DNA from 3 places in the Pseudomonas sp. LBUM1651 genome. Region 3 is predicted to be linked to each of the others. Evidence: predicted binding sites of a transcription regulator. Region 3 holds the regulator's gene; each other region holds the start of a gene.

Region 1 (9,745 bases), 1.2 Mb from region 3:
TGAACCAGGGTTGGTTTTCGAGGAGGAGGGCGTGGAGGTGGAGTTTATGGCGGGTGAAGACGTGAGGTGTCAGATAATTTTCGTCCATCGAGCAGTACCCTAATTTCGCTTGGTAGATGACTGCCACCTATCGTCGCCAAACAATTAGGGTGGCAGCTGCGTGCGGGTTGGCGAACCGGCCAAGCGAATTCCGGCAGACCCTAAGGTCTCCCACACACAGCCGCCATAATTCGAATCGGGTAAGAAATACCTGATATCGAACGATGTGCGCTGCATTGCTTGGTTCCGGGTCGCCAAACCCAGTGCTGAACATTCAGCATTGGGTGAGCTTAGAAACCGGAGGTATTGCGGCGCAATCGGACGGCGGTGGTTTTGTTGTAGGAAGGTGCCGGGATTTTTGCGGGGCTGAAGATCAAATGATCTCAGCCTGCGGCAGTTCCTACAGGTAAATCTGAAGGTCGTTCCGACCTTCAATCGCGAGCAGGCTCGCTCCCACAGTGGATTGGGTTTCAAAGTGGGATATGGGGCGTTACTCGGTCGGTGGATTGAGCGTCGCTTCCAGCTCCGCGACCTTCGCCTCAAGGCTCTCCAGCCGCGCACGGGTGCGTGCGAGCACAACCATCTGACTATCAAACTCTTCCCGGCTCACCAGGTCCAGTTTGCTGAAGCCGCTCTGCAACAACGCCTTGAACTGGCTTTCGATTTCGCTTTTCGGCAGTGGGGTGTCGCCGCTGAAGAGGCGGGAGGCGGTGCCGTTCAGGGCGTCGAGGAAGTCTTTGGGCGCGAGCATGGGCAAATGTCCTGGAAACAATGGCGCGCAGTGTATCACGCAGCGTCTATAGTCATTTTCGCGGGCAAGGGATGCACGCTTTTCGCGCATGCCGATGGACGGCATCGCACCGTCGTTGTGCGTAATGTGTCGGGTGTTGTGGCGAAGTGGTTGTCATCGACTGACAAAGGCTTGAAAACAGTGAACTTTGTGGAGATGGCAAGCTTTCTGCTTAGTCGGTAGTAACCCATGCACTGATGCAGTCGCTGTGACGAATGCAGTGCGCCAAGCGGAACGGGGAAGTGTTTCGTGCGGAGCGGTTAGCCGGCGTCGGACGGGCAGGTAAGGCCGACGATGCGTTACAAAGCCAGGCACTGCGCTTAGACTTGAGTCGGGTTTGTTTTCCTGGGGCAAGTCCACCAATTCGGGAGAGAGTTTTCATGAAGCTAGTCACTGCCATCATCAAGCCGTTCAAGTTGGACGACGTGCGCGAGTCGTTGTCCGAGATCGGCGTGCAGGGCATTACCGTTACTGAAGTCAAAGGCTTCGGTCGGCAGAAGGGTCACACCGAGCTGTATCGCGGCGCGGAATACGTGGTTGATTTCCTGCCTAAGGTGAAGATCGATGTCGCCATTGACGACAAGGATCTGGACCGGGTTATCGAGGCGATAACCAAGGCTGCCAACACCGGCAAGATCGGTGACGGCAAAATCTTCGTGGTCAATCTGGAACAGGCGATTCGCATCCGTACCGGCGAAACCGATACCGACGCAATCTAAGCCGCCACAAACCCCAACGCCCCAGGAGAAAACAATATGACTCTGCGTAAATTCGCAGGGCTAGGAGCCCTGTTGTCCCTCGTAATGCCCAGCCTGGCCATGGCGGCAGACGAAGTGGCGGCCCCAGTCCTCAATTCCGGCGATACCGCCTGGATGCTGACCTCGACAGTCCTCGTGCTGTTCATGACCATTCCCGGCCTCGCGCTGTTCTACGGCGGTATGGTTCGGTCGAAAAACATTCTTTCCGTGATGATGCAGTGCTTCGCCATTACCGGTCTGATCAGCGTTCTGTGGGTCATTTATGGCTACAGCATCGCGTTCGACACCACCGGCATGGAACAAGGCGTCGTCAACTTCAACTCGTTCGTCGGCGGCTTGGGCAAGGCCTTCCTCGCCGGTGTCACGCCAGCCAGCCTGACCGGTCCTGCGGCGTTGTTCCCCGAGTCGGTGTTCATCACCTTCCAGATGACCTTTGCCATCATCACCCCGGCGCTGATCGTCGGTGCCTTCGCCGAGCGGATGAAGTTCTCCGCCATGCTGATCTTCATGGGCATCTGGTTCACTCTGGTTTATGCACCGATCGCGCACATGGTCTGGTCCGGCAACGGCGGCCTGCTGTGGGACTGGGGCGTGCTGGACTTCGCCGGCGGCACCGTGGTGCACATCAACGCCGGTGTGGCCGGTCTGATCGCCTGCCTGGTACTGGGCAAGCGCAAAGGCTTCCCGACCACCCCGATGGCACCGCACAACCTCGGTTACACCTTGATGGGCGCTGCGATGCTGTGGGTCGGTTGGTTCGGCTTCAACGCCGGTTCCGCCGTAGCGGCCAACGGCACGGCCGGTATGGCGATGCTCGTGACTCAGATCGCAACTGCCGCTGCCGCACTGGGCTGGATGTTTGCCGAGTGGATCACCCACGGCAAACCAAGTGCACTGGGTATCGCGTCTGGTGTGGTCGCCGGTCTGGTTGCCATCACCCCGGCCGCTGGCACCGTGGGCCCGATGGGCGCTCTGGTGATCGGTCTGGCAGCGGGCGTGGTGTGCTTCTTCTGCGCAACTACCCTGAAACGCAAACTCGGCTATGACGACTCCCTGGACGCCTTCGGTGTGCACGGTATCGGCGGTATCCTCGGCGCGATCCTGACCGGTGTGTTCGCCGCACCGGCGCTGGGTGGCTTCGGCACCGTCACCGACATCGCCGCACAAGTCTGGATTCAGTGCAAAGGCGTGGGCTTCACGGTGATCTACACCGCGATCGTCACCTTCATCATTCTCAAGGTACTGGACGCCGTCATGGGCCTGCGTATCACCGAAGAAGAAGAGGCTGTCGGCATCGATCTGGCACTTCACAACGAACGCGGCTACAACTTGTAAACACACGCATAAAAATGTGCCCGGCTTGCCGGGCATTTTTTTGTCTGGAATTTGTCAGTGAAGGAACTGCTGAAAGGTTTTTTCGTACACGTTTAGTGGCGTTTACGACGGGCGTTTTTCTGCGGCCAATGGCTTACATGATTGAAGGAATATTAGGGCCTTTGTTTTTTCCCAGAGCGCGCTAGAATGCGCCCCGAACGTGCGGAGAACTGTATGTGGCAACAGACTCTGATTACCCTGCGGGCGAGGCCCCGGGGCTTTCATCTGGTAACGGACGAGTTACTCGCCGGCCTGCCTGAACTCAAGGCGTGTCGGGTCGGTCTATTGCATTTGTGGCTGCAGCATACCTCGGCGTCGTTGACCATCAACGAGAACGCCGATCCGGCGGTACGTCGCGACTTCGAACGATTTTTCAATCGTCTGATCCCACAAGGAACAGACGGCTATGAGCATAACGACGAAGGCCTGGACGACCTCCCGGCGCACTTCAAGGCCAGCGTGCTTGGCTGTCAGCTCAGTTTGCCGATTTCGGCAGGCCGACTGGCGTTGGGGACCTGGCAAGGCGTTTATCTGGGCGAGCACCGTGATCATGGCGGTGCCCGTAAAGTCCTCGCCACCGTGCACGGTGAAGGGGCATGAACCGCTGGTCACCAGTGGTTATTGAATTTTTCCGGCGGCTGTCGACAGACGGTGAAGCTGGGCTATAACTAATCTGCTTTTCGCAAGTCATGAGGTAGAACATGAGCGACGATGATCTGGAAAACGACGACCTCGAAGTAGGCGACGACGAAACCGAAGAAGGTCTGGAAGCAGCGGCGGACGACGTCGTTGAAGACGACGGCGGTGAAACGCCCGTTCCGACCGCCAAAGGCAAGGCCAAGGCTGCGGTATCGGTCGATGAGCTGCCGAGCGTCGAAGCAAAAAACAAGGAGCGCGATGCGCTCGCGCGGGCCATGGAAGAGTTCCTGGCCAAGGGCGGCAAGGTGCAGGAAGTGGAGGCCAATGTGGTCGCCGATCCTCCCAAGAAGCCTGACAACAAGTACGGCAGCCGGCCTATCTAAGCGTCTGCCCTTGCTTGCTGAAAAAGCCCGCCGTCGCTGCGGGCTTTTTCATGGGAGGAATAGAAGCCTTGGGCTTGGCGCAACCTTGTAGGAGCTGAGCTTGCTCGCGATGGCGGTGTGTCAGCCAACATAAATGTCGAATGTGATGGCCTCATCGCGAGCAAGCTCGGCTCCTACAGGAGTCTTGTGTTATCAAGATGGTTGATGGGCGTTCCATCGCGCCAGCAACGCCGGCAACTCGGTAAAACTGCGGATTTCGGCATCAGGCGCTCGCTGCGCTTCCCACAATTTGCCTTGCGGGTTAAACCAGATCGCCCGCAACCCCGCCTGCTGCGCCCCGGCAATGTCATCACCGGGATGATCGCCAATATGCACCGCCGTCTCGGCCGTTGCCCCGCCACGCTGCAACGCTTCATGAAACAGTCGCGCATCCGGTTTGGCGATGCCGATGTCTTCGGCGCATAACGCAAACTTGAAGTAATCCGCCAGCCCTAACCGGCGCACATCGGCGTTGCCGTTGGTGACCACGCCCAGCGCGTAGTGCTTGGCCAGAACTTCCAGCGTTGGCTCCACTTCGGGGAATACTTCGAGCTGATGCCGCGCATGCAGAAACACTTCGAAACTCTGATCAGCCAGGTCGGACGCCTGGCCATGATCGTAACCAGCCTCTTCCAGCGCATGGAACAGCACTCGCCGCCGTAACGCGCTGATGCGATGTTTGAGGCCCGGTTCGCTGCTCAGAATGCGCTCGCGAATCGTCCACAAATGCTCCACCGGCACCGCGCCCAGATTCGGTGCATGTTCGGTCAGCCATTCACGCAGGATGGCTTCGGCGCTGACGATCACCGGGGCGGTGTCCCACAGGGTGTCGTCGAGGTCGAAGGTGATCAAATGGATCGTCATGAATCATCGCCCTTAATGCGTTTGGCCCGTGGATGGGCGCTGTCGTAGACCGTCGCCAGGTGCTGGAAGTCCAGGTGGGTGTAGATCTGGGTGGTCTTGATGTCCGAGTGGCCGAGTAATTCCTGTACGGCTCGCAGGTCTTGGGAAGATTCCAGCAAGTGACTGGCGAAGGAATGTCGCAGCATGTGCGGGTGCAGGTTTTGCCCCAGTTCGCGCTCACCGGCGGCCTTGACCCGCACCTGAATCGCCCGAGGGCCAAGGCGTCGGCCTTGCTGACTGACAAACACTGCGTCATCTGCCGGGTTGGTCATGGCGCGCAATGGCAACCACAACGCCAATGCTTCGCGGGCCTTTTTGCCCACTGGCAACAGTCGGGTCTTGCTGCCTTTACCGAGCACCTGGACCATGCCGTCGGCCAGGTCCAGCTGATCGAGATTGAGCCCGGTCAGTTCTGACAGACGCAAGCCCGAGGAATAGAACAGCTCCAGAATCGCCTGATCCCGACGTGCCAGAAAGTCATCCTCCACCGCACCCTCAAGCAGCTGCAGCGCGCGGTCAGTGTCGAGGGTTTTCGGCAGCCGTCGTTCGCCTTTCGGCGGCGCCAGACCGTTGGCCGGATCGTGATCGCACAGGCCTTCGCGGTTCAGATAATGATAGAGCCCGCGCACGGCCGAGAGCAGCCGCGCAAGACTGCGGGACGATTGACCCTGGGAATGCAAGCGAGCGATCAGACTGCGCAAGCGCTGAATGTCCAGCGCGGCCCAGCTGTCGATGTTCTGTTTGATGCACCAGCCCAGCACCTTGTCGAGGTCGCGGCGATAGGCGTACAGCGTGTGGGGCGACACCTGCCGCTCACTGCGCAAGTGTTCGCAGTAAGCGTCCAGTTGCCGTTCCACGATCAGCGTACCGAGCGCAGCGAGCTGTTGACCCGTGGCAGCACGCGGCCCATGACTTCGGCGATGTAGCTCAGGAACAGCGTGCCCACCGAGCTTTTGTAGTGCTGCGGATCACGGCTGGCGATGGCCAGCACGCCGTGGATGCCTTGATGGCTGATGGCGACGACGGCGGTGGAGCCGATCTGCTTGCGCTGCTCTTCGCCGAACAGGAAGTCCAGTTCATGCTCGCGCAGGCTGCCGCTGACACTTTTGTCTTCCGAGAGCAAACCGCCAATGGCGGTTTGCGCATCGGCGTGGGTCACCCAACGGCCGACCGGCATCGGGTTATCACCCAGCAGGATCAGGCTGACAAAAGGCACCTGGAAGTCCTGGCGCAGGCTGTCTTCGACGCTGATCACCACGTCTTCCAGGCTGGTGGCGTCCATCAAAGCGAGAATCAGGCGGCGGGTCTTGTCGAAGAGGCGGTCGTTGTCGCGGGCCACGTCCATCAAGTGCGAGAGGCGATGACGCAATTCGATGTTGCGGTCGCGCAGGATGGTCATCTGGCGCTCGACCAGCGAGATGGTGTCGCCACGCTGGTGAGGGATGCGCAACGCCGGGAGCAGTTCTTCATGCTCGACGAAGAAGTCCGGATGAGCCTCCAGGTACGCGGCAATCGCCGCCGCCTCAAGGCTTTCGGAAGGGGATTCGTCGGGCTGTCGGGCGGGAACCTGGGGCTTGTCGGTCATGGGTTTGACTCACTCAAAGACGTACTTGTCCTTCGTAAACACGGACTGCCGGGCCGGTCATCAAGACCGGTTGGCCTGGGCCTGCCCATGCAATGGACAGACGCCCGCCGGGCAGGTCGATCAATAGCGGCGAATCCATCCACCCCTGGCTGATCGCGGCCACTGCAGCAGCGCAGGCGCCGGTGCCGCAAGCCTGGGTTTCCCCGGCACCACGTTCCCAGACGCGCAACTGCGCGCGGTTCCGGTCGATGACCTGGAGAAAACCGACATTGACCCGCGCAGGGAAGCGCGGGTGATGTTCGATTTTCGGCCCCAGTTCATGCACCGGTGCGTTGTTGATATCCGTGACGCGCAACACCGCATGCGGGTTGCCCATCGACACGGCGGCCAGTTCAACTGCTGTGCCGTCGACGTCGAGCGAGTAGCTCAGCGCCTGACTGTCGGCAACGAACGGGATGTCGGCCGGCACCAGGCGCGGTGCGCCCATGTCGACGCTGATCTGGCCGTCACTGCGGATATCCAGCTCGATAATGCCACTTTTGGTTTCGACGCGGATCTGCCGTTTTGCGGTCAGGCGCTTGTCGAGCACAAAACGGGCGAAACAGCGCGCACCGTTGCCGCACTGTTCCACTTCGGAGCCGTCGGAGTTGAAGATCCGATAGCGGAAATCCACATCCGGGTTGCTCGGCGCTTCGACGATCAGCAACTGGTCGAAACCGATGCCGGTGTGCCGATCGCCCCATTGCTTGGCGTGCTTGGGCAGGATGTGCGCGTGCTGGCTGACCAGGTCGAGGACCATGAAGTCATTGCCCAGGCCGTGCATCTTGGTAAAACGCAGCAGCATGGTTCTACTCCGGCAGCAGGCTTTCGCCAGCAAACAACTCGGCTACCGTCTCACGGCGACGCACTTCAACTGCCTGATCACCGTCCACCAACACTTCAGCGGCACGGCCACGGGTGTTGTAGTTGGAACTCATGACAAACCCATAAGCACCGGCCGAATGCACAGCCAGCAGGTCGCCTTCTTCCAGGGCCAATTCACGATCCTTGGCCAGGAAGTCGCCGGTCTCGCAGATCGGCCCGACGATGTCGTAGGCACGAGCGGCAGTAGCGCGCGGGCGCACGGCGGTGACGTCCATCCAGGCTTGATACAGCGCCGGGCGGATCAGGTCGTTCATGGCCGCGTCGACGATGGCGAAATCTTTGTGTTCGGTGTGCTTGAGGTACTCGACCTGAGTCAGCAGCACGCCGGCGTTGGCGACGATGAAGCGGCCCGGCTCGAACACCAGCGCCAGGTCACGACCGTCGAGACGCTCGCGCACGGCTTTGATGTAGTCGGCAGCCAGTGGCGGCTCTTCGTCGCGATAACGCACGCCCAAACCACCACCGAGATCGATGTGGCGCAGGTATATGCCGCAATCGCCGAGGCGGTCGACCAGACCCAGCAGGCGGTCGAGGGCGTCGATGAACGGCGGCAGGGTGGTCAGTTGCGAACCGATGTGGCAATCGACGCCTACTACTTCCAGGTTCGGCAGTTGCGCGGCGCGAATGTACACGTCTTCGGCGTCGGCAATGGCGATGCCGAACTTGTTCTCTTTGAGACCGGTGGAAATGTACGGGTGTGTGCCGGCATCGACGTCCGGATTCACGCGCAGCGAGATTGGCGCGCGAACGCCCAGCTCGGCGGCGACCACTTGCAGGCGCTCCAGCTCGTCGGTGGATTCGACGTTGAAGCAGTGCACGCCGACTTCGAGGGCGCGGCGCATGTCGTCACGGGTCTTGCCGACGCCGGAGAACACGATCTTGTCGGGGCTGCCGCCGGCGGCCAGTACGCGTTCCAGCTCGCCACGGGAGACGATGTCAAAACCGGCGCCCAGGCGCGCCAGGACATTCAGGACGCCCAGGTTGGAGTTGGCCTTGACCGCAAAGCAGACCAGGTGCGGCATGCCGTCCAGCGCATCGGCGTACGCCAGGTACTGGGCTTCGATGTGGGCGCGGGAGTAGACGTAGGTCGGTGTGCCAAAGCGTTCGGCGATGGCGGACAGGGCAACACCTTCCGCGAACAGCTCACCGTCACGGTAGTTAAAAGCGTCCATGGCGTTCCCTTATTGGTAGACGTCGTGCTTGTGTGCTTTCGACGGCTGCTTTTGCGAGGACTTCGCCTGCTCGGCTGGGTCCTGGTTTTCGTCGGGCAGGTACAGCGGGCCTTTTTGACCACAGGCCGACACAAGACAGGCAACCGCGACGAGCGCAGCAAGGGAAGAGATCAGGCGCTTCATGGCGAAATCCTTGAAAATGCGTTAATTGCGCCGGAGTATACCGGCCACCCGGCAGCTTGCCTATGCGACCAGGCTCCCGTCCGGCGGGGCTTCGCACGAGTCCGGTCGGTATCGTGCAATCCTTGTGGGAGCGAGCCTGCTCGCGAAGGCGGTGTGTCAGCCAGCGATGATGTTGAATGTGCCGGCCCCTTCGCGAGCAGGCTCGCTCCCACAGGGACCGCGTTTGATGTACCTATATCGGTGCTTGGTCGTTATCCTTTGCAATCACCGGGGCTCGCCCGTATCTTGCGGCGCTTGAGCGTGAACAGACACTTTTTGAGGTTGCCGCAATGAGTTTGACCGAAGCCCGTTTCCACGATCTGGTCGATGCCACCCAGCAATCGCTGGAGGATATTTTCGATGAGAGCGACCTGGATATCGACCTGGAGAGCTCGGCCGGTGTGCTCACCGTCAAGTTCGAAAACGGCAGCCAGTTGATCTTCAGCCGCCAGGAACCCCTGCGTCAGCTGTGGTTGGCGGCGGTGTCCGGCGGTTTCCACTTCGACTACGACGAAGAGAGCGAGCGCTGGATGTGCGACAAGAGCGAAGAGCAGCTCGGCGAGATGCTTGAGCGCATCGTCAAGCAACAGGCCGGCGCTGAATTCGATTTCGAAGGTCTGTGAGATCGTGACCGAGCCTGCACCTGTTCGTCCGCCCAAACCGCTCTACAGCAACGTCAGCCCGGCCGTGCCCTCGCCGTGCAGCGGCGTGTGTCGGCTGGATGAACAGAAGGTCTGTCTGGGGTGTTTTCGCCATGTCGAAGACATCCGCGAATGGCGCTCGGCGGATGATGATCGTCGCCGGGTGATTTGCGCGCAGGCTGTTCAGCGCAAAGCCTTGGCCTGATACACAAACCTGTAGGAGCCGAGCTTGCTCGCGAAGGCGGTGTGTCAGTCGATATCCATTTTGACTGACAC
Region 2 (9,745 bases), 740 kb from region 3:
GCTGTTGTAGGTGATGTTCGACGAAACCTGGCCATTGGAAAGCGTTACCTTCCCGTTATCCGGCGACGGAGCCGTCATGGTGACCTGACTGCGACTGGTGTTGATCGCCTGCTCGAACACTTCCCAACCGGTGCTGTTAGTGGCCATCGACATGGTGTCGCCAACGGCAAGATTAAGCGTCGTCTGATCGCCGTTGTAGCTGTAGGTGCCATCGTTGTTACGCGAGAACGGAGCGGTATCGCCCTTGGATCCGGCGAAAATGTACTTGCCGTTTTCATCCTTGGTGTTCATCAGGCTCAACAGCTGATCTTCAATCTGGCCGAGCTCGGACGCATTCGCCTGACGGTCAGCGTCACTGTAACCGGTGTTACCGACACCGATTGCCAGCTCCTTGGCGCGTTGCAACACGCTGGTGATGCTGGTCATGACCGACTCGGTCTGCCCCAGTGTCGCCTTGATCGTGTTGGAATTGGCGCTGTACTGATCAAGCATCGAAGCCTGCTGACCCAATTGCAGCAGACGCGAAGCCCCCACCGGATCATCGGCGGCGGTGTTGACGCGAACCAGACTGCTCGCCTCTTCGCTGGTCTTGACAGCGTTGGCGAAGTTCTTCTGATAGTTCGCCGCAGTGGACTCGTAAAACTGGCCGGTGGAAATACGCATGGGCTACGACTCCTTAAAGACTGTTGATCAATGTGCTGAAGATTTCCTGCGCAGCCTTGATGATCTGCGAAGAGGCGGTGTAGTACTGCTGATACTTGACCAGGTTGCCGGTTTCCTCATCGAGGTCAACGCCCGACACCGAATCGCGCGCGCCCTTGGCATTCGCCAGGATGGCGTCGGTCGCCGCGCTGTCGAGCTTGCCCTGTGCCGCCTTGGAACCCACGCCTTCGACCAGTTTGCCGTAAGCGTCAGCCAGGGAAATACCTTTGCTGGCCGAGCCGGTGTCCACGGTCTGCGCGGTCTGCAAGCCGGCCAGTGCGGTGCCGTTACGGTTGTCCAGGCTGCCCGGCTGACTGAGCGAGACGTTGATCCCCGCGCCGTTGCTTGGGGCTCCGGCGATGGTCATGCTGAAGGCCGCGCTGTACTGAGTAGCGGGCGCAGGAGGGATCGGTGCCCCCGTTGCGTCCGTGAGCGGAATGCTCAGGTTCAGGGTGTTGGTCTCACCTGGTTTGATGGTGCCGCTGCTGATCACCCCACCCTTGGCATCCAGAAACTGGTAGGTCTGGCTGGTGCCGGCGGCGGACACCGCACCAAATACCACCTTGGTCGGCGTGGAGTTTTTCAGGCCGTTCTGCATCGCGGTGGTGGTCGCCGCGTCGTAGATGTCGAACTTGGTGGTCAGGGTCGGTTGACCGCTGGCCGGAATCGTCAGGGTGCCACCACCACTGCCGCTCGCTGCAATAGCCGCGCCCAAGGGCGCCGCGATGGCCAGACGCTTGGAGTCGGTCATCTCGGTCTTGATGTTCGCCGCAGCATCGCGGGTCGGGGTGATCTTGAAGGTGTCGCCCGCCGTGGCAGAAGCCGCGTTGAACTTCAGCTCGATGCCGTCGAAGACCGGTGCCGTTGCCGGCGGTGCCGTGCTGAAGGTGCCCATGGGCGTGTTGTCCGGCAGGCGCTGAACGGTGTAGTCGGTAGCCGTGGTGAACGAGACCTTGTAATCGTTGATGGTCAGCTTGCCAGTGTCCTTGATGCTCACATCAAAGTTGCCGGCGCCCACGTTGCTGGTGGCGGCGACGCTGCGTTCAGAGATCAGCTTGGCCGAATTGATGTTGTTGAACAGGTTCGAACCGAAGGCACCGTTCTTGTCGATGCCCTGGGCCTGAAGGCTGTTCATCTGATCGGCGACGACCAGCGCCACACGCCCCAGTTCGTTCATGGCCGGGTCCAGCACGGTGCTGCGATAACGCAGCAGACCGCCGATTTCACCGCCGGTCATGATCGACGTGATGTCGATGGTGCTCGAGCCGCGATTGAGCTGCAGCGCCAGGCGGCCCGGATCTTCTTTGCTTGGCACCGTCTCAAGCTTGTTGGACGTGTTGCCTATGACCAGCGGCTGACCGCTGCCCAGGTAAATGTCGAGGCTGCCTTCACGCTCCACCACTTGCGCACCGGTAAAGGTCGACAGTTGGCGCACGATTTCGTTACGCGCGTCGAGCAGGTCGTTCGGCATGCCGCCGGCGCTGGAAACCTCGGAGATCTTCTGGTTCAACTGCGCCACGGTAGCGGCCAGCTTGTTGACCTGATCCGCCATGTTCGTCAGGTTGCCGTTGATGTTGGCATTCTGCTGGTTCAGCTGCGTGGAGACCGAGTTGAAACGGTTGCTCAAGGCCTGGGCATCGCTGAGCAGCAACTGGCGGGAAGCATCGTCACCCGGCTTGGCGTTGACGTTCTGCACCGAGGCAAAAAACTTGGTCAGTGCGCCGTTCAGGCCAGTGCCCGTATCGGAGAGCAATTTGTCCAGCGGCGTGACCTGATTCAGGTAGGCGGCCGAATCGCTGTTGAGCGAAGTGGTGGTCTGCAACTGTGCATCGAGGTAGCTGTTGTACACCCGACGCACATCGGCCAGCGTCGTACCGGTGCCGATGTACACGTTGCCGAACTGCTGCGAGGCCTTGGTGCCCTGCACTGTTTGCTGGCGCGAGTACCCGGCGGTGTCGACGTTGGCAATGTTGTTGCCGGTGGTCATCAACGAGGATTGGCCAGCGGCCAGACCCGACATCCCGATATTGAGCAAACTCATGGTTCGACCTTAATCCTTGTGCCTATAAAGGCGTGGTGGAAACGCCCGCCGCAGCGTAGTTCTGGTAACTCGTCATCTGCTTGGCTATCTGCGAAATCTTGCTCGCGTAGTCCGGGTCGGTTGCGTAACCGGCCCTCTGCAACTCGCGTACAAACTGTTCTGGGTTATCGGCCGACTTCACGACATCTTGATAGCGATTGTTGGTTTGCAGCAAAGTCACAAGGTCATGGAAGCTGTCCTTGTAAGAGTCGTAGGAACGGAACTCGGCCGTCTCCTTGACCATCGCGCCATTCCTGAATTCGCTGGTGATCGCCCGCGCCGAATTGCCCTGCCAGTTGCTGCTGGCCTTGATACCGAACAGGTTGTGGCTGCTGCTGCCATCCTGTGCGCGCATGACCGATTTACCCCAACCGGTTTCCAGCGCCGCCTGAGCCACGAGGTAACGCGGATCGACCCCGATGCGCTCGGCGGCTTCCTTGGCCATCGGCAACATGGTGTTGACGAATTTATCGGCGGAGCTGAAGGCTTTCTTCGCTGGCGCCAGGGGGATTTGAGCCATGGCACGACCATGAATCTGCAGCCCGCCGTTCGATGCTGCCTGAGCATTCGCCAGCCAATCACCGTTGTACAACGGCCCTGAACCGGTAAGCGTGGTGTGCTCCGGCAATGGCGTCTTGTTGACCGTCGCAGCCGTAGTCGTGGCCGAAGGCACCAGGCCTGCCAGCAGACGGTCAGCCAGTTTCGGCGGCAACGCCAGACGTCGCTGATTGATCAGCGCCATGTCGTCGCGATGCGTGCCTTCGCCTGCTGCCTGCGGTGCACGGACCGAGCGCGACGCCCACAACGGACGCTCGCCATTGAGGCGCGACAACGGTCCGTTGACGGCGACCGTGCCGGCGGCAATTGGCGTTTCTACGGCGGCTTTCGCGGCCGCTTGCTTGGCCGCCGATGCGGCAGCTGCTTCGCCCGGCGCCAGCGGTTTGTTTTTCGACATCTGACGCATCAGCACGTCCGCCAGACCAATACCACCGCCTTGGCGGGACATGGAAACGGCCAGTTGCTGGTCGTACATTTCCTGATACTGCTTGGCCGCCGGGGTGTTGAGTGGATTGTCCTCACCCAGGGTGTCGGTAGCCTTGCGCATGGACTTGAGCATTTCACCGAGGAACAGCGACTCGAACTCCTGCGCCACTTTGCGCATGTTCCCGTCACTGTTCTTGTCACCGACCTTGAGCTGGTTCAGCCGGTTCAGGTCCGAATAGGAACCCGAATCGTTGCTGCTGACACCCAAACCGCCCTTGCGCATATCCATGGTCGCCGTCCTCAGATCACGATCAGATCGGCTTGCAATGCGCCGGCCTGCTTCAGAGCTTCGAGAATGGCCATCAAGTCACCCGGTGCCGCGCCGACCTGATTCACCGCACGCACGATCTCGTCGAGGGTGGTGCCCGGGCCGAACTTGAACATCGGCTTGGCTTCCTGTTGTGCATTGACCCGCGAGCGCGGCACGACTGCTGTCTGACCATTGGACAGAGCGCCGGGCTGGCTGACGATCGGGTCTTCGGTGATGGTCACGGTCAGGCTGCCGTGGGTCACGGCGGCCGGGGACACCTTGACGTTCTGGCCGATCACGATGGTGCCGGTGCGCGAATTGATGATGACTTTCGCCACCGCCTGACCCGGATCGACTTCGAGGTTCTCGAGGATCGACAGGTAGTCGACCCGCTGGTTCGGATCCAGCGGCGCGCTGACGCGAATCGAACCGCCGTCGATGGCTTGGGCCACGCCAGGGCCGAGCATGTCGTTGATCTTGTCAACGATGCGCTTGGCCGTGGTGAAGTCGGAACGGTTGAGGTTCAGGGTCAGGCTGTTGCCCTGGTTGAAACCGCTCGGCACCGAACGCTCGACCGATGCCCCGCCAGGGATGCGACCCGCCGACGGAACGTTGACGGTGATCTTCGAACCGTCACGACCTTCAGCATCAAAACCGCCGACCACCAGGTTGCCCTGGGCGACGGCATAGACGTTGCCGTCGATACCCTTGAGCGGGGTCAGCAGCAAGGTGCCACCGCGCAGGCTCTTGGAGTTACCGATGGACGATACGGTGATGTCGACCTGTTGACCCGGCTTGGCAAACGCCGGCAAGTCGGCACTGATCGACACCGCCGCGACGTTCTTCAACTGCACGTTGCCAGACCCTGCCGGCACCTTGATGCCGAACTGCGAAAGCATGTTGTTGAAGGTCTGCAGGGTGAACGGCGTCTGGGTCGTCTGGTCACCGGTACCGTTAAGCCCAACCACCAGGCCGTAACCGATCAATTGGTTGGAGCGCACGCCGGAAATACTGGCGATGTCCTTCAGCCGCTCGGCTTGAGCGTTGAAGGTCGCTGACAGCATCAGGGCGGCCACCATGAGGTGTTTAAGATTCAACGTAGCCACCTAGAAAGGGAACAGCGGGCTGAGGAAGAAACGGTCGAACCAGCCTGGCTGACTCGCATCGGCAAAAGCACCAGTGCCCGAGTAGGTGATGCGCGCATCGGCGACACGGGTCGACGAAACGGTGTTGTCAGTGGCGATGTCATCGGAGCGAACAAGCCCTGCAATCCGTACCAGCTCATCGCCGGTGTTGAGGGTCAGCCACTTCTCGCCGCGCACGGCGATAATGCCGTTGGGCAGCACGTCGGCGACGGTCACCGTGATCGAGCCGGTCAGGCTGTTGCTCTGACCGGACTTGCTGTCGCCCTTGGTCGCGCGATCACCTTCGTAACCGACGTCCAGGCTCAGGCTACCGCTGCCCACTGGGTCACTGGTGCTCAGGCCACCGCCGAAAAACGAGCTCAGGCCGATGTCGGTCTTGCTGTTTTTGTCTATTTGCGAGTTGGCGTTCTTGCTGGCCTGAGTGCGCTCGTTCAGGGTGATGGTGATGATGTCACCGACCCGGAACGCCTTGCGGTCGCTGTACAGGTTCTGTTCAAAACCGGCCTGATAGATCGAGCCGTTATTCGCGGCAGCCGGCAACGGCGTGCGCGGCAACACCGGGGCGTAGTAAGGATCATTGGGCTTGGGCGGCGGGGCAACGCAACCCGCGACCACAACGGCCCCACTCAGTGCCAGAACAGATACGAAGCGATTCATGACCCTACCTCACGGTGTTGCAGGCGACCTCAAGGCCGCCTCATAGACTTGATTACAGATTCTGCGTTACGAACGAGAGCATCTGGTCGGCGGTGGAGATCACCTTGGAGTTCATCTCGTAGGCGCGCTGAGTGGTGATCATGTTGACCATCTCCTCAACGGTGCTGACGTTGGAGGTTTCCAGGGTGTTCTGCAGCGTGGTGCCGAAACCGGCCAGGCCCGGCGTACCGACTTGCGGCGCGCCGCTGGCAGCGGTTTCCAGGAACAGGTTGTTACCCACCGCTTGCAGGCCGGCCGGGTTGATGAAATCGGCGGTTTGCAGGTTGCCGATCACCTGGGCAGCCGGGTTGCCGGCAACGGTAATGGACACGGTGCCATCGCGACCGACCGTGAAGGTCTGGGCGTTGTTCGGAATGACAATGGCCGGTTCCAGGGCGAAGCCGCTGGCGTTGACGATCTGGCCGGTGGAGTCCAGGTGGAACGTACCGTCACGGGTGTAGGACGTGGTGCCGTCCGGCTGCAGAATCTGGAAGAACCCACGACCGTCGATGGCCATGTCCAGCGGCTGCTCGGTGGTTTGCAGACTGCCGGCGGAGAAGTTTTTCTGGGTGCCGACAATACGCACACCGGTACCCAGTTGCAGACCCGACGGCAATTCGCTGTCCTGGGTCGACTGAGCGCCTGGCTGGCGCTTGATCTGGTACAGCAAGTCCTGGAACTCGGCACGGTCACGCTTGAAACCCGTGGTCGACACGTTGGCCAGGTTGTTGGAAATGGTGGTCAGGTTGGTGTCCTGGGCGGACAGACCTGTTTTGGCAACCCATAGAGCCGGAAGCATTCGATTCTCCTCGTGCGCCTGTTTTACGGCGCGACGTTCTGATAATTAGCTGATCTGCAAGACCCGAGCCATGGCCTGGTCGTCGTCTTTGGCGGTGTTCATCATCTTGATGTGCAGTTCGAACTGTTTGGCCAGCGCCAGTACCGAGGTCATCTCTTCCACGGCATTGACGTTGCTCGACTCTAGGAAACCGGACACCAGTTTGACGTCGGCATCGGCTTGCGCGAGCTTGCCGTCCTTGGTGTGGATCGAGCCGTCCAGGCCTTTGGTCATGTTCTTGAAGTCCGGGTTGACCAGCTTGATGCGGTCGACTTCCGCCATCACGCGAGGACCTTCGCCCATCGCACGAATGCTGATGGTGCCGTCCTCGCCAATTTCGATTTGCTGCTCGGGCGGCACGGCAATCGGTCCGCCATTGCCCAACACCGGCATACCGTTGCCGGCCCGCAGCACGCCGAGGCCGTCAACGTTCAGGCTGCCGGTACGCACGTAGCTTTCGCCACCATCAGGGTTCTGTACCGCAATCCAGCCGTTGCCAGTCACAGCGACATCGAGGTCACGACCGGTTTCCACCATCGCGCCTGGAGAGAAGTCGGTGGCCGGACGTTCGGACATGGCAAACGCGCGCGCCGGAAAGCTGTCACCGAACACCGGCATCGAACGAGCCTGCTCCAGGTCTTTCTGAAAACCGTTGGTGGAGATGTTCGCCAGGTTGTTCGCATGAGCCTTCTGCGCCAGTGCATTCTGGCTGGCGCCGGTCATTGCCACATAAAGGTACTTGTCCACACTCTTTCCTCTGCATGCCGGACGTTTGCCGCCCACCGCTGTACTGCTGAGCCATAAGCAATTTGCAGACCAACTTTTTTCTGGCGGCGCGGGGCCCGGCAAACAAAGGACTTGAGGGGTTCAGAGGGGAATGGGGGGATTGTGTCGAAGACGAAAAACCGGCGGTGTTATGCCGCTTCGCGGCAACAGCCAGCCTTGGAGGTCAACCCATCACCTGTGGCGAGGGAGCTTGCTCCCGCTGGGCTGCGAAGCAGCCCCAGAATGGCCAACCGCATTATTACAGGCGGATCGCGCAGGATGGCTTTGCGGCCGCTTCGCGCCCGAGCGGGAGCAAGCTCCCTCGCCACAAAAGTGGTCTAGCCGGGTTCTTTGCCAACCTCATACTCACGTAACTTATTAGCAATGGTCGTGTGCGAAACCCCCAACCGCTTGCCCAACTGGCGACTGCTCGGATGCTCGGAATACAAACGCTCCAGCACCGCTTTTTCAAAACGCCCGACAATCGCATCCAGCCCGCCTTCGAGGGAGAAATCGCCAAGTGGCTGACGCACGCCGTAGTCTGGCAGGCGAATGTGTTCGGCCTTGACCGTCCCGCCCTCGCACAACGAAACCGCCTGGAACAGCACGTTTTCCAGCTGCCGGACATTGCCCGGCCAATGATAATGACTGAGCCGCTCCATGGCCGCCGGCGCCAGTTTCGGCAACGGGCAACCGATCTGCCGGCTGGCCTGATCGAGGAAGTGCTCCACCAGCGGCGTCAAGCCATCCAGGCATTCGCGCAGTGGCGGGATGTGCAGCGAAAGCACGTTCAAGCGGTGATACAAATCCTGGCGGAACTCACCCCGGGCACACAATTCCGATAGATCAACCTGCGTCGCGCAGATCACTCGCACATCCAGATAAACCTCTTCATCACTGCCTACGCGACGGAAGCAACCATCCTGCAGGAAGCGCAGCAATTTCACCTGCAAGCGCGGGCTCATTTCCCCCACACCATCGAGGAACAGCGTCCCCCCCGCCGTCAGCTCCAGCAGCCCGAGCTTGCCCTCGGCCCTTGCCCCTTCGAATGCACCGGGACCGTAGCCGAACAGTTCGGTCTCGGCCATCGACTCCGGCAGACCGGCACAATTGAGCGCCATCAACGGCGACTGCCCGCGGGGACTGGCCAGGTGACAGGCTCGCGCCAACAACTCTTTACCGGTGCCGGTTTCGCCTTCTATCAATAGCGGCGCATCGAGCGGCGCCATGCGTCGGGCTTCACGCACCACGGCGGCCATCACTTTCGAACTCTGGAAGATGCTGTCGAACCCGCGCAATTCCTGTTTGCGTACGTTGTAAATGCGCTCCCCTACCCGATCGGCACGATGCAGCGTCAGCACCGCGCCGGCCATGGCCTCGCTGTCGTCATGCTCCGATTGCAGCGGCGCGATGTCGGCCAGAAACACGTCGCCTTTGACCTTGACCCGCAGCCCGTTGATCCGCGACTTGCTGGCACGCACCAGCTCCGGCAAATCGAAGTCCTCGGCGTAACGCGACAACGGAATCCCCGGCACCTCATCGACACGCACCCCAAGCAACTGCGCCGCCGCACGGTTGGCCGCGACGATCGAACCGCCCATGTCGATCGACAACACCGGAAACTCCAGGGCGCCGAGCAAGGCATTGAGCTCCATGTGCCGACGCTCGCTGGGCATCAGCCCTACACGCTTGACGCCAAAGACACCGGCAATCGATTCGAATTTCGGACGCAGCGCCTGGAACTGAATGTTGATCAGGTTCGGACAATGCAGGTAGATCGCGTTGCCATGTTCACCACCGACCTCGCCGCGAGCAACGTTGATCCCGTACTCGACCAGCAAGTTGAGAATGTCGCGCAGGATGCCGATGCGGTTCTGGCAGTGGACTTTGATACGCATATAAAGGCCCGAATCTGGAGTGATCGAGGTCCCTTGCGAGGATTTTTCTGCGCAGGGGCCAACTTAGTCGTCAAGATTATGTGACACATGTGAGCCTTTTCAAACCCGAAAATCTCAAGCGCTGCGCCATACCCGCTTTTACGTAACGAAAACTTTACGAAAAACGACGAATTTTCCTACGTGCCACGGCTTTCACGTGCTGCAACATCGCAATTCCTGAGGTATTTCTAGGTCCATAGCAGGACATAACAAGAACGAAATCCCCTAGCAGGAGAGCAGCATGAAGCAGACGCAATACGTGGCTCGCGAGCCCGATGCGCAAGGTTT
Region 3 (9,745 bases):
CGGCAGGGCAATTTGCTGACTGACCCGGTGAGCATCGGCCAGCGAGCAGCGCAGCGTGCAGCGAGCCGTCTGGGTGCGCGTCCGGTGCCAACCTGTGAAGTGCCGGTTTTGTTCTCCGCGGAACTGGCCGGTGGTTTGTTCGGCAGTTTCCTCTCGGCGATTTCCGGCGGCAGCCTGTATCGCAAATCGTCGTTCCTGGAAGACACCCTTGGGCAGAAGTTGTTCCCGGAATGGTTGACCATCGATGAGCGCCCGCACCTGATGCGCGCCATGGGCAGTTCGGCGTTCGATGGCGATGGCCTAGCGACTTATGCCAAACCGTTCGTCGAAAAGGGTGAGTTGGTGTCCTATATCCTCGGCACCTATTCCGGTCGCAAACTCGGCATGCCGAGCACCGCCAACGCTGGCGGCGTGCACAACCTGTTCGTTACCCACGGCGACGAAGACCAGGCGGCGTTGCTGCGGCGCATGGGCCGTGGCTTGCTGGTCACCGAGTTGATGGGCCAAGGCCTGAACATGGTTACCGGCGATTACTCTCGCGGTGCGGCGGGCTATTGGGTCGAGAACGGCGAGATCCAGTTTGCGGTCCAGGAAGTCACCATCGCCGGCAACATGCGCGACATGTTCAAGCAGATCGTTGCAGTGGGTAATGACCTGGAATTGCGCAGCAACATTCGCACGGGTTCGGTGTTGATCGAGCGGATGACTGTCGCGGGTAGCTAAGTCTCCCCCATTACACAAAAAAGACGCGCCACTCATTGGGTGGCGCGTCTTTTTTTGGGGGATATTCTTTGTTTGTGGCGAGCATAGTTTTTAGTTCGCCAACTTTACAACTCATGCGCCATTCCCTGAACCACCCTTCAAAACTCAAATGGAACAGACACGCACAAACGCGGCGAACCAGTGGTTGGTGCTTCCTCGATAACCGACAGCTGATGTCGTGGTTTTCACTATGCATTAGACAGAAATATGGAAATAACTCCGATTATTGGTACTCGGAAAGCCGAAACTAATGAATTATTCGCCTGAGCGATATTTGAAAGTTGATGGTTAGGGGTTGATTGTAAGGTATTTTTTTATCTCTAAAGGACTTTTTGCCAATGCTATTATCCAAGGTCGGAAGCGAATCTCGTGTCTCCCAACTCCCTGATGTATCGACTTCTCCAGTGCATCAATCAGCACTTAAAGATTTGGTTAAAAAAACTGAAAACGTCCCGGCCGCACTAAGCCTAAACCAAAGCCTACCTCTATCTGATCTTCAATACGAACCACAGCAAATCCTTAAAAAAAATCTGGTTACGGCGGAAATTAAACTAAAGTCTGTCATGGAGAGAGCGTTCTATCCGGCTCAATTGGTTGAACAGTTGGAAGTTTTGGATGCGTTTAAAAGAGCTACGGACGCGTTCGAACAGTCCCCAGGGACTTCAGCGCAAATTCCTGCAGTCCGCGATTACTATGGCGATTCGTCCGATTCAGAGTGATAGCAATGGAGCAAGTGTTTAAAAGACTTGACCATCCGTATTGCACATAAACCCGGTGCCGGGACGCTCAAGCGTACCGGCACGGTATTTCCCTTTAAAACTAATATGAACGCACCCGTCCATCACACTTTGCGTAACTACGCAGACGGGTACTGGTGTGGCAGCAACTCCGTGATCTCACTTGCCCGCTACGACGATCGTTGCCTCAGAAGACCATAAGAACGCGGCAAAGACTTATCGACGAGTGTGTCACGAAGGTGCCTTGCCAGCTTGTTCAATCGCCTTCGCGAGCAGGCTCGCACACACTGAATCTCGCTGATGCTCTCGGGGTTGTTTTGCTTCTCATTATCATTTAATAATAAATCTCATTACCGAATGAGCCCGAATCATGAGTTCTGCCTTGCACGAGCAGCCTTACCTCGAAAGCTGGCGCTGGATGAGTCGCCAGATCCGCTGCGCGATGGATCCCGACGAGCCTCGCCTGATCGAACATTACCTGGCCGAAGGCCGGTATCTGGCGTGCTGCACGGCGACCTCACCCTGGACCATCGCCGAAACCTCTTTCCGTTTGCTGCTCGACACCGCCGCCGATGTCGCGCTGCCCTGGCACTGGCGGACCTATTGCCTGGATCAGGCGTGGCGCCCGCTGCGCGAACTCGAACGCCTCTCCCTTTGCAAGTGCCGCCTCAAGCGCTGGCAAAGCTACACCTGGCAACTGGCGACCTGCGACCTGCGAGTTGCAGCCTTCGATTCCTCTTACTGAACTGGTGCAAGGATTTTCTGATGAACAAGACTCGTATTGAGCGCGACAGCATGGGCGAACTCCAGGTCCCGGTGGACGCCCTCTACGGCGCACAGACCCAGCGTGCGGTGAATAACTTCCCGATCAGCGGTAAACCGATGCCGGTGCAGTTCATCCGCGCACTGATCCTGGCCAAGGCCGCCGCCGCCCGGGCCAATATCGAACTCAAGCAGATCAGCGAATCCCAGGGCAAAGCCATCGTCGACGCGGCACTGGGCTTGCTTCAGGGCGACTTCATGCAGCACTTCCCGGTGGATATTTTCCAGACCGGTTCCGGCACCAGTTCCAACATGAACGCCAACGAAGTGATTGCGACCCTGGCCAGCCGTCTGCTCGGTGAGCCGGTGAACCCCAACGATCACGTCAATTGCGGCCAGAGCAGCAACGACATCATCCCGACCACCATCCACGTCAGCGCTGCGCTGGCGTTGCATGAGCAACTGCTGCCGGCGCTGGTGCGTCTGGTGCAGGTGATCGAGCACAAGGCTGAAGAGGTTCACCATCACGTCAAAACCGGTCGCACTCACTTGATGGACGCGATGCCAGTGCGCATGAGCCAGGTGCTCAACGGTTGGGCGCAACAGCTGAAGGCCAACATCGGCCATCTGCAGGATCTGCTGCCAAGTCTGCAATCCCTGGCGCAGGGCGGTACTGCGGTGGGCACCGGGATTAATGCGCATCCCGAGTTCGCCGGGCTTTTCAGCCAGCAACTGACAAAGTTGACGCAAGTGCAATTCACGCCGGGCACCGATTTGTTCGCATTGATCGGCTCCCAGGACACCGCCGTTGCGCTCTCCGGGCAACTGAAAACCACCGCTGTTTCGCTGATGAAAATCGCCAACGACTTGCGCTGGATGAACTCCGGTCCGCTGGCCGGTCTCGGTGAAATCGAACTCGAAGCCTTGCAGCCGGGCTCGTCGATCATGCCCGGCAAGGTCAATCCGGTGATCCCGGAAGCCACCGCCATGGTTGCCGCTCAAGTGATCGGCAATGACACGGTCATCACCATCGCTGGCCAGTCGGGCAACTTCGAACTGAACGTGATGCTGCCAATCATCGCCCAGAACCTGCTGAGCAGCATCGAGTTGCTGGCCAACGCCAGCCACCTGCTGGGTGAAAAGGCTATCGCCAGCTTCAAGGTCAACGAAGCCCGGATCAAGGAGGCGCTGTCGCGCAACCCGATTCTGGTCACTGCACTCAACCCGATCATTGGTTACCAAAAAGCCGCTGAAATCGCCAAGAAGGCTTATCAGCAAGGCCGTCCGGTGATCGATGTCGCTCTGGAACACACCGACCTGACGCGTAGCCAACTGGAAGAGTTGCTCAATCCGGAAAAGCTCACCGCAGGCGGCGTGTAATCACCGCAACCGCTTTGGAGGCTCACCATGGAGCACTGGAAACGCACGATCGAAAGGGCAAACCGCTGTTTCATGCTGGGCGAACTGGTGGATGCCCGCGAGGCTTACCTGCAGGCATTGGCCCTGGCCCAGGTGTTGTTCGAGCGCTGGGCGGATGCCGACGAAGCGGTGGCGGCCTGCGTCATTTCCCACCACAACCTGGCGGACCTGCATTTACGTCTGAACCAGCCGGAGGAGAGCGCCGAATACCTGTGCGCCATCCACCAGCGGCTATTGAAGACGATACAGGACCCGCGACTGGCGCCGGCATTACGCGAAGCAGCACTGCGTCAGAGCAGCAAAACCTACGTCGAACTGCTGAATTTCATCAGCGAGCACGGCGAATACCCGCGTACTCATCGTTTGCTGCACACCGATGCCGCGTCGCCCGCTGCGCCTCTACATCATGGAGTCCATTGAAATGGCTTTTAGCTTGCCTGCCTTGCCGTACGCCTACGATGCCCTGGAGCCGCACATCGATGCGCAGACCATGGAAATCCACTACACCAAGCATCACCAGACCTACATCAATAACCTGAACGCCGCCGTCGAAGGCACCGAGTTTGCCGAGTGGCCGGTGGAGAAACTGGTGGCTGCCGTTCAGCAACTGCCGGAAAAACTTCGCGCGGCGGTGATCAATCAGGGTGGTGGTCATGCCAACCATTCGCTGTTCTGGGAAGTCATGGTACCCAACGGCGGCGGTCAGCCGGACGGCGAGCTGGCCAAGGCGATCGACGACCAACTGGGCGGTCTCGACCGTTTCAAGGAAGCGTTCACCAAAGCCGCGCTGACCCGTTTCGGCAGCGGCTGGGCCTGGCTGAGTGTGACCCCGCAAAAGACCCTGGTCGTGGAAAGCAGCGGTAACCAGGACAGTCCGTTGATGAGCGGCAATACACCCATCCTCGGCCTGGATGTCTGGGAGCACGCCTATTACCTGCAATATCAAAACCGTCGCCCGGAATACATCAACGCGTTTTACAACGTGATCAATTGGCCTGAAGTCGCTGCGCGCTATCAGGCTGCACTGGTTTAAGTCTTCTATAAAAACAATCCTGGGCTGACTATGGGCACTGAAACACTGGCGATCGTAAGTGGACGGATGTTTCGTTACGCATTGGGGTCGCTTTCACTGTTGGCGGGTATGAGCTTGTTGGTCGCCCAGGGCCTGGCGTGGCTGGATCTTGAACCAAAACTGCTACGCGCCTTACAGGGCGGTGCGATCTGCGCCTTGGGTACCGCCCTGGGCGCGGTGCCGGTGCTGGTGATTCGGCGCATGCCCCAGGCGGTCAGCGATACGCTGCTCGGCTTCGGCGCCGGGGTGATGCTCGCGGCGACGGCATTTTCGCTGATCGTCCCGGGTATTGCTGCGGCTGAAAGCCTGGGGCTGACGCCTTGGGCGGCCAGCGGGCTGATCAGTTTCGGAATCATGTTGGGTGCGTTCGTGTTGTTTCTGGTGGATCGGAAGGTGTCTGGCGCATCGCCGGAAATGCTCGTCGGCACGCTGGAACGGCCGGTCATTCCACCACGGATCTGGTTGTTCGTGTTTGCCATCATTGCCCACAACATTCCAGAAGGCATGGCGGTCGGTGTCTCGGCGGGTGGCGGCATGCCCGATGCCGACAGTCTGGCCATGGGCATTGCCTTGCAGGATGTGCCGGAAGGGCTGGTGATTGCGCTGGTCTTGGCCGGGGCAGGGATGTCGCGAGTCAAGGCGTTCCTGATCGGTGCGGCGTCAGGGTTGGTCGAGCCGGTCTTTGCGCTGTTGTGCGCCTGGCTGGTGAGCCTGGCCGAGTTGCTCTTGCCATTGGGCCTGGCACTGGCGGCCGGGGCCATGTTGTTGGTGGTGACGCATGAAGTCATTCCCGAGTCGCGCCGCCATGGTCACGACAAGCTGGCCAGCCTTGGGCTGCTGATCGGGTTTTGTTTGATGATGGTGATGGATACCGCGCTCGCCTAGGCGAGCGTTATTCGCCTTCGTCGAAGTAACGATTGATCAAGTCTGTCAGTGCATCTAGTGCTTTCTGCTCGTCTTCGCCTTCGGTACTGATATAGATTTTTGTGCCCTTGCCCGCAGCGAGCATCATCATTGCCATGATGCTTTTGCCGTCGACCGTGGATTCCGGCGTCCGTCCTACTCTGATCGTGCAGTCTTTGAACTCGCCGGCGACTCCAACGAATTTCGCAGAAGCGCGGGCATGCAGGCCCAGTTTGTTGATGATTTCGATTTCCAGAGCAGGCATCGCGATGTGAATCCTTTAGCTGAGGTCGCGGTGGCGGACCTGGACGTTCTTCAGGGATTTTTGCAGGACCTGGCCCAGACGTTCGGTCAGGTAGACGGAGCGGTGATGCCCGCCGGTGCAGCCAATGGCAATGGTGACATAAGCACGGTTGCTGGCGGCAAAGCGGGGCAGCCATTTGAGCAGGTACGTGGAGATGTCCTGGAACATCTCCTCGACGTCCGGCTGGGCCGCGAGGTACTCGGCAACCGGTTGATCAAGCCCGGACTGATCGCGTAGCTCCGGCTTCCAATAGGGGTTCGGCAGGCAGCGCACGTCGAACACCAGATCGGCATCCACTGGCATGCCCCGCTTGAATCCGAAAGACTCCACCAAAAAAGCAGTGCCGGGTTCCGGCTGGTTCAGCAGGCGCAACTTGATGGTATCGCGCAGCTGATACAGGTTCAGGTTGGTGGTATTGACCTTGAGATCGGCGAGGTCGGCAATCGGCCCGAGCAGGTTGGTTTCATCGTTGATCGCCTCGGCCAGCGAGCGATTGGCGCTGCTTAGCGGGTGACGACGGCGGGTTTCCGAAAAGCGCTTGAGCAAGGTTTCTTCGTCGGCATCCAGGTACAGGACATCGCACTGGATATGTCGGCTGCGGACTTCTGCGAGCAGTTCCGGAAAACGGGTCAGGTGACTCGGCAAGTTGCGTGCGTCGATGGAGACGGCAACCAGCGGCTGCGCAAGCTCAGTATGAATCAACGCACGTTCAGCCAGTTCCGGCAGCAACCCGGCGGGCAGGTTGTCGATACAGTAATAGCCGTTGTCCTCGAGAACATCGAGTGCGGTGCTTTTACCTGAGCCGGAACGGCCACTGACGATGATCAAACGCATGATTAGTGCCCGTTTTGCTCGTCCAGGACAACCTGATACAAGGCTTCATTGCTCGCGGCGCTGCGCAGGCGATCACGGACTTCCTTGCGATCAAGCATGCTGGCGATCTGGCGGAGCAATTCAAGGTGCGCATCGGTAGCCGCTTCCGGGACCAGCAGAACGAACAGCAGGTCAACCGGGGCGCCGTCGATGGCGTCAAAATCGATGGGAGCGTCCAGGTGCATTAAAGCACTGATGGGCGAGGTGCAACCTTTCAGCCGACAGTGGGGGATAGCGATGCCGTTACCAAAACCGGTCGAGCCAAGTTTTTCACGGGCAATCAAAGCCTCGAAGACATCTTGCATCTCCAGGGCCGGCACTTCGCGGGCGATCAGATTGGCAATTTGCTCGAGGGCTTTCTTTTTGCTGCCGCCCGGCACGTTCACGAGGGAACGGCCGGGGGTCAGGATGCTTTCAAGTCGGATCATGGGTTGGGAGTGTTAACGACCGGTCGCGCCCTGGAGGAGGCTTTGGGTCTTTTCCTTATGCTTTTTGAGTTGTTTATCCAGCTTGTCGGTCAGCGCGTCGATCGCCGCGTACATGTCGGTATGTTCCGCGTTTGCGACCACTTCATTGCCGGGAATATGCAGCGTGGCTTCGATTTTCTGCTTCAGCTTCTCGACCGTCATCGTGACTTGCACGTTGGTGATCTTGTCGAAATGCCGCTCTAATCGTTCGAGTTTTTCGCCGATGTAGGTGCGAAGCGGTTCGGTCACTTCCAGTTGGTGTCCACTGATGTTGACTTGCATACAGCTTCTCCTTCGTTGCCAGTGCATAAAGCGGTAGATCAGATGATCTACCACTGGAACGCTGTGGCGTGGCTCTACATCAACCGCTTGCGTTCGCTCGAAGGCGCGATCCCGAGGGATTCGCGGTACTTGGCGACGGTGCGGCGAGCCACCTGAATGCCTTGTGCCTCCAGTAAACCAGCGATCTTGCTGTCACTCAACGGCTTTTTCTGATTTTCCGCCGCAACCAGTTTTTTGATGATCGCGCGGATCGCCGTGGACGAGCATTCGCCGCCTTCGGAGGTGCTGACGTGGCTGGAGAAAAAGTATTTCAGCTCATATATACCCCGAGGGGTATGCATGAATTTTTGCGTGGTCACCCGGGAAATCGTCGATTCGTGCATGCCCACCGCTTCGGCGATGTCATGCAGCACCAACGGTTTCATCGCTTCGTCGCCGTATTCCAGAAAACCGCGTTGATGCTCGACGATCTGGGTGGCAACTTTCATCAGGGTTTCATTACGGCTCTGCAGGCTCTTGATGAACCAGCGGGCCTCTTGCAACTGATTGCGCATGAAGGTGTTGTCGGCACTGGTGTCGGCGCGGCGCACGAAACCGGCGTATTGGGCGTTGACCCGCAGCCGCGGTACCGATTCCTGATTAAGCTCCACCAGCCAGCGCTCGTTGTCCTTGCGCACGATCACGTCGGGAACGACGTATTCGGCTTCACTGGACTCGATCTGCGAGCCAGGGCGTGGGTTGAGGCTCTGTACCAGTTCGATGACCTGGCGCAGTTCATCTTCCTTGAGCTTCATGCGGCGCATCAGCTGGCTGTAGTCGCGGCTGCCGAGCAAGTCGATGTAGTCGGTGACCAGGCGCTTGGCCTCGGCCAGCCAAGGCGTCTTGGCGGGCAACTGGCGCAATTGCAGCAGCAGGCATTCACCGAGGTTGCGGGCGCCGATGCCGGCCGGTTCGAATTGCTGGATGCGATGCAGGACGGCTTCGATCTCGTCCAGTTCGATGTCGAGTTCCGGATCGAAGGCTTCGAGGATCTCCTCGAGGGTTTCGTCCAGGTAGCCCTGATTGTTGATGCAATCGATCAGGGTCACGGCGATCAGACGATCAGTGTCGGACATCGGCGCCAGGTTCAGTTGCCACAACAGATGGCTTTGCAGGCTTTCACCGGCCGATGTGCGGGTGGTGAAATCCCACTCGTCATCATCGTTGCTCGGCAGGCTGCTGGCGCTGGTTTGGTAGACGTCTTCCCATGCGGTGTCGACGGGCAGTTCGTTGGGAATGCGCTCGTTCCAGTCGCCCTCATCGAGGTTGTCCACCGTTGGGGCGGTTTCCTGGTAGGAGGGTTCTGAGACGTCGGCGTTGGGTTGCTGCTCGGCTTTGTCGGCCAAGGGGTCGGCGTTATCGAAGTCGTCGCCTTCTTCCTGGCGTTCGAGCATCGGATTGGACTCCAGGGCCTCCTGGATTTCCTGTTGCAGGTCCAGGGTCGACAATTGGAGCAGGCGGATGGCCTGTTGCAGCTGCGGTGTCATCGTCAGCTGCTGGCCCATTCTCAAGACTAGCGATGGTTTCATGGCAGGGGCTTAACACCTTATTCGCCGGCGCACATGCGCCATCCACTACAGGGCGCCGGAGCGCCAAACATAAGCAAATTATATGCCTGAAACTGCAACGTTTGCCTAGAGCGCTGTAACAATAAAAAACTGTTGATTTTTTATCGAGACAAGCGCTCGGCGACTAGCCAGACACCTCAGCGCTTACAGGCGGAACTCATGGCCCAGATAGACTTCTTTCACGAGGTCGTTGGCCAGGATGGTGGCCGAATCACCTTCGGCGATCAGTTGACCATCGTTGACGATGTAGGCGGTTTCGCAGATATCCAGGGTTTCACGGACGTTGTGGTCAGTGATCAGTACGCCAATGCCCTTGGCCTTGAGGTGGTAGATGATCTGCTTGATGTCGCCCACCGAAATCGGGTCCACGCCGGCGAAGGGTTCGTCGAGGAGGATGAATTTCGGACTGGTTGCCAGTGCCCGGGCGATTTCCACGCGGCGGCGTTCACCACCGGACAAGCTCATGCCGAGATTGTCGCGGATGTGGCTGATGTGGAATTCCTGCAGCAGGCTTTCCAGCTCTTTGCGACGATCGGCCTTGTCGAGTTCCTTGCGGG

The links. Region 3 encodes sigma-54, which starts transcription at its own class of promoters, with help from an activator protein. Its sites were predicted from a motif close to ANTGGCATNNANNTTGCTNT; they were not measured.
Region 1: a site for sigma-54 is predicted at 985-1,004, ahead of glnK (P-II family nitrogen regulator). Genes of this name have one in related genera too.
Region 2: a site for sigma-54 is predicted at 7,557-7,576, ahead of ACA066_RS07725 (flagellar basal body rod protein FlgF). Genes of this name have one in related genera too.

Annotation. Positions count from the first base shown of each region.
Region 1 covers NZ_CP166805.1:5,991,222-6,000,966, reverse strand. Annotated here, with positions in the region: gene ACA066_RS28170 (BRO-N domain-containing protein) at 1-88, opposite strand, end outside; gene ACA066_RS28165 (accessory factor UbiK family protein) at 530-790, opposite strand; gene glnK (P-II family nitrogen regulator) at 1,210-1,548, shown strand; gene ACA066_RS28155 (ammonium transporter) at 1,585-2,922, shown strand; gene ACA066_RS28150 (secondary thiamine-phosphate synthase enzyme YjbQ) at 3,136-3,561, shown strand; gene sutA (dormancy-specific transcriptional regulator SutA) at 3,663-3,983, shown strand; gene ACA066_RS28140 (HAD family hydrolase) at 4,176-4,886, opposite strand; gene xerC (tyrosine recombinase XerC) at 4,883-5,782, opposite strand; gene ACA066_RS28130 (DUF484 family protein) at 5,785-6,510, opposite strand; gene dapF (diaminopimelate epimerase) at 6,524-7,354, opposite strand; gene lysA (diaminopimelate decarboxylase) at 7,359-8,606, opposite strand; gene lptM (LPS translocon maturation chaperone LptM) at 8,616-8,789, opposite strand; gene cyaY (iron donor protein CyaY) at 9,119-9,451, shown strand; gene ACA066_RS28105 (DUF1289 domain-containing protein) at 9,456-9,674, shown strand.
Region 2 covers NZ_CP166805.1:1,671,009-1,680,753, reverse strand. Annotated here, with positions in the region: gene ACA066_RS07755 (flagellar hook-associated protein 3) at 1-663, opposite strand, end outside; gene flgK (flagellar hook-associated protein FlgK) at 677-2,743, opposite strand; gene flgJ (flagellar assembly peptidoglycan hydrolase FlgJ) at 2,766-4,055, opposite strand; gene ACA066_RS07740 (flagellar basal body P-ring protein FlgI) at 4,067-5,155, opposite strand; gene flgH (flagellar basal body L-ring protein FlgH) at 5,183-5,878, opposite strand; gene flgG (flagellar basal-body rod protein FlgG) at 5,931-6,716, opposite strand; gene ACA066_RS07725 (flagellar basal body rod protein FlgF) at 6,762-7,502, opposite strand; gene ACA066_RS07720 (sigma-54-dependent transcriptional regulator) at 7,859-9,418, opposite strand; gene phhA (phenylalanine 4-monooxygenase) at 9,699-9,745, shown strand, end outside.
Region 3 covers NZ_CP166805.1:926,461-936,205, forward strand. Annotated here, with positions in the region: gene pmbA (metalloprotease PmbA) at 1-723, shown strand, start outside; gene ACA066_RS04175 (hypothetical protein) at 1,101-1,481, shown strand; partial or broken gene ACA066_RS04180 (FagA protein) at 1,870-2,284, shown strand; gene ACA066_RS04185 (class II fumarate hydratase) at 2,265-3,641, shown strand; gene ACA066_RS04190 (DUF2753 family protein) at 3,669-4,100, shown strand; gene ACA066_RS04195 (superoxide dismutase) at 4,102-4,713, shown strand; gene ACA066_RS04200 (ZIP family metal transporter) at 4,744-5,637, shown strand; gene ACA066_RS04205 (HPr family phosphocarrier protein) at 5,645-5,920, opposite strand; gene rapZ (RNase adapter RapZ) at 5,936-6,793, opposite strand; gene ptsN (PTS IIA-like nitrogen regulatory protein PtsN) at 6,796-7,260, opposite strand; gene hpf (ribosome hibernation-promoting factor, HPF/YfiA family) at 7,273-7,581, opposite strand; gene ACA066_RS04225 (RNA polymerase factor sigma-54) at 7,656-9,149, opposite strand; gene lptB (LPS export ABC transporter ATP-binding protein) at 9,333-9,745, opposite strand, start outside.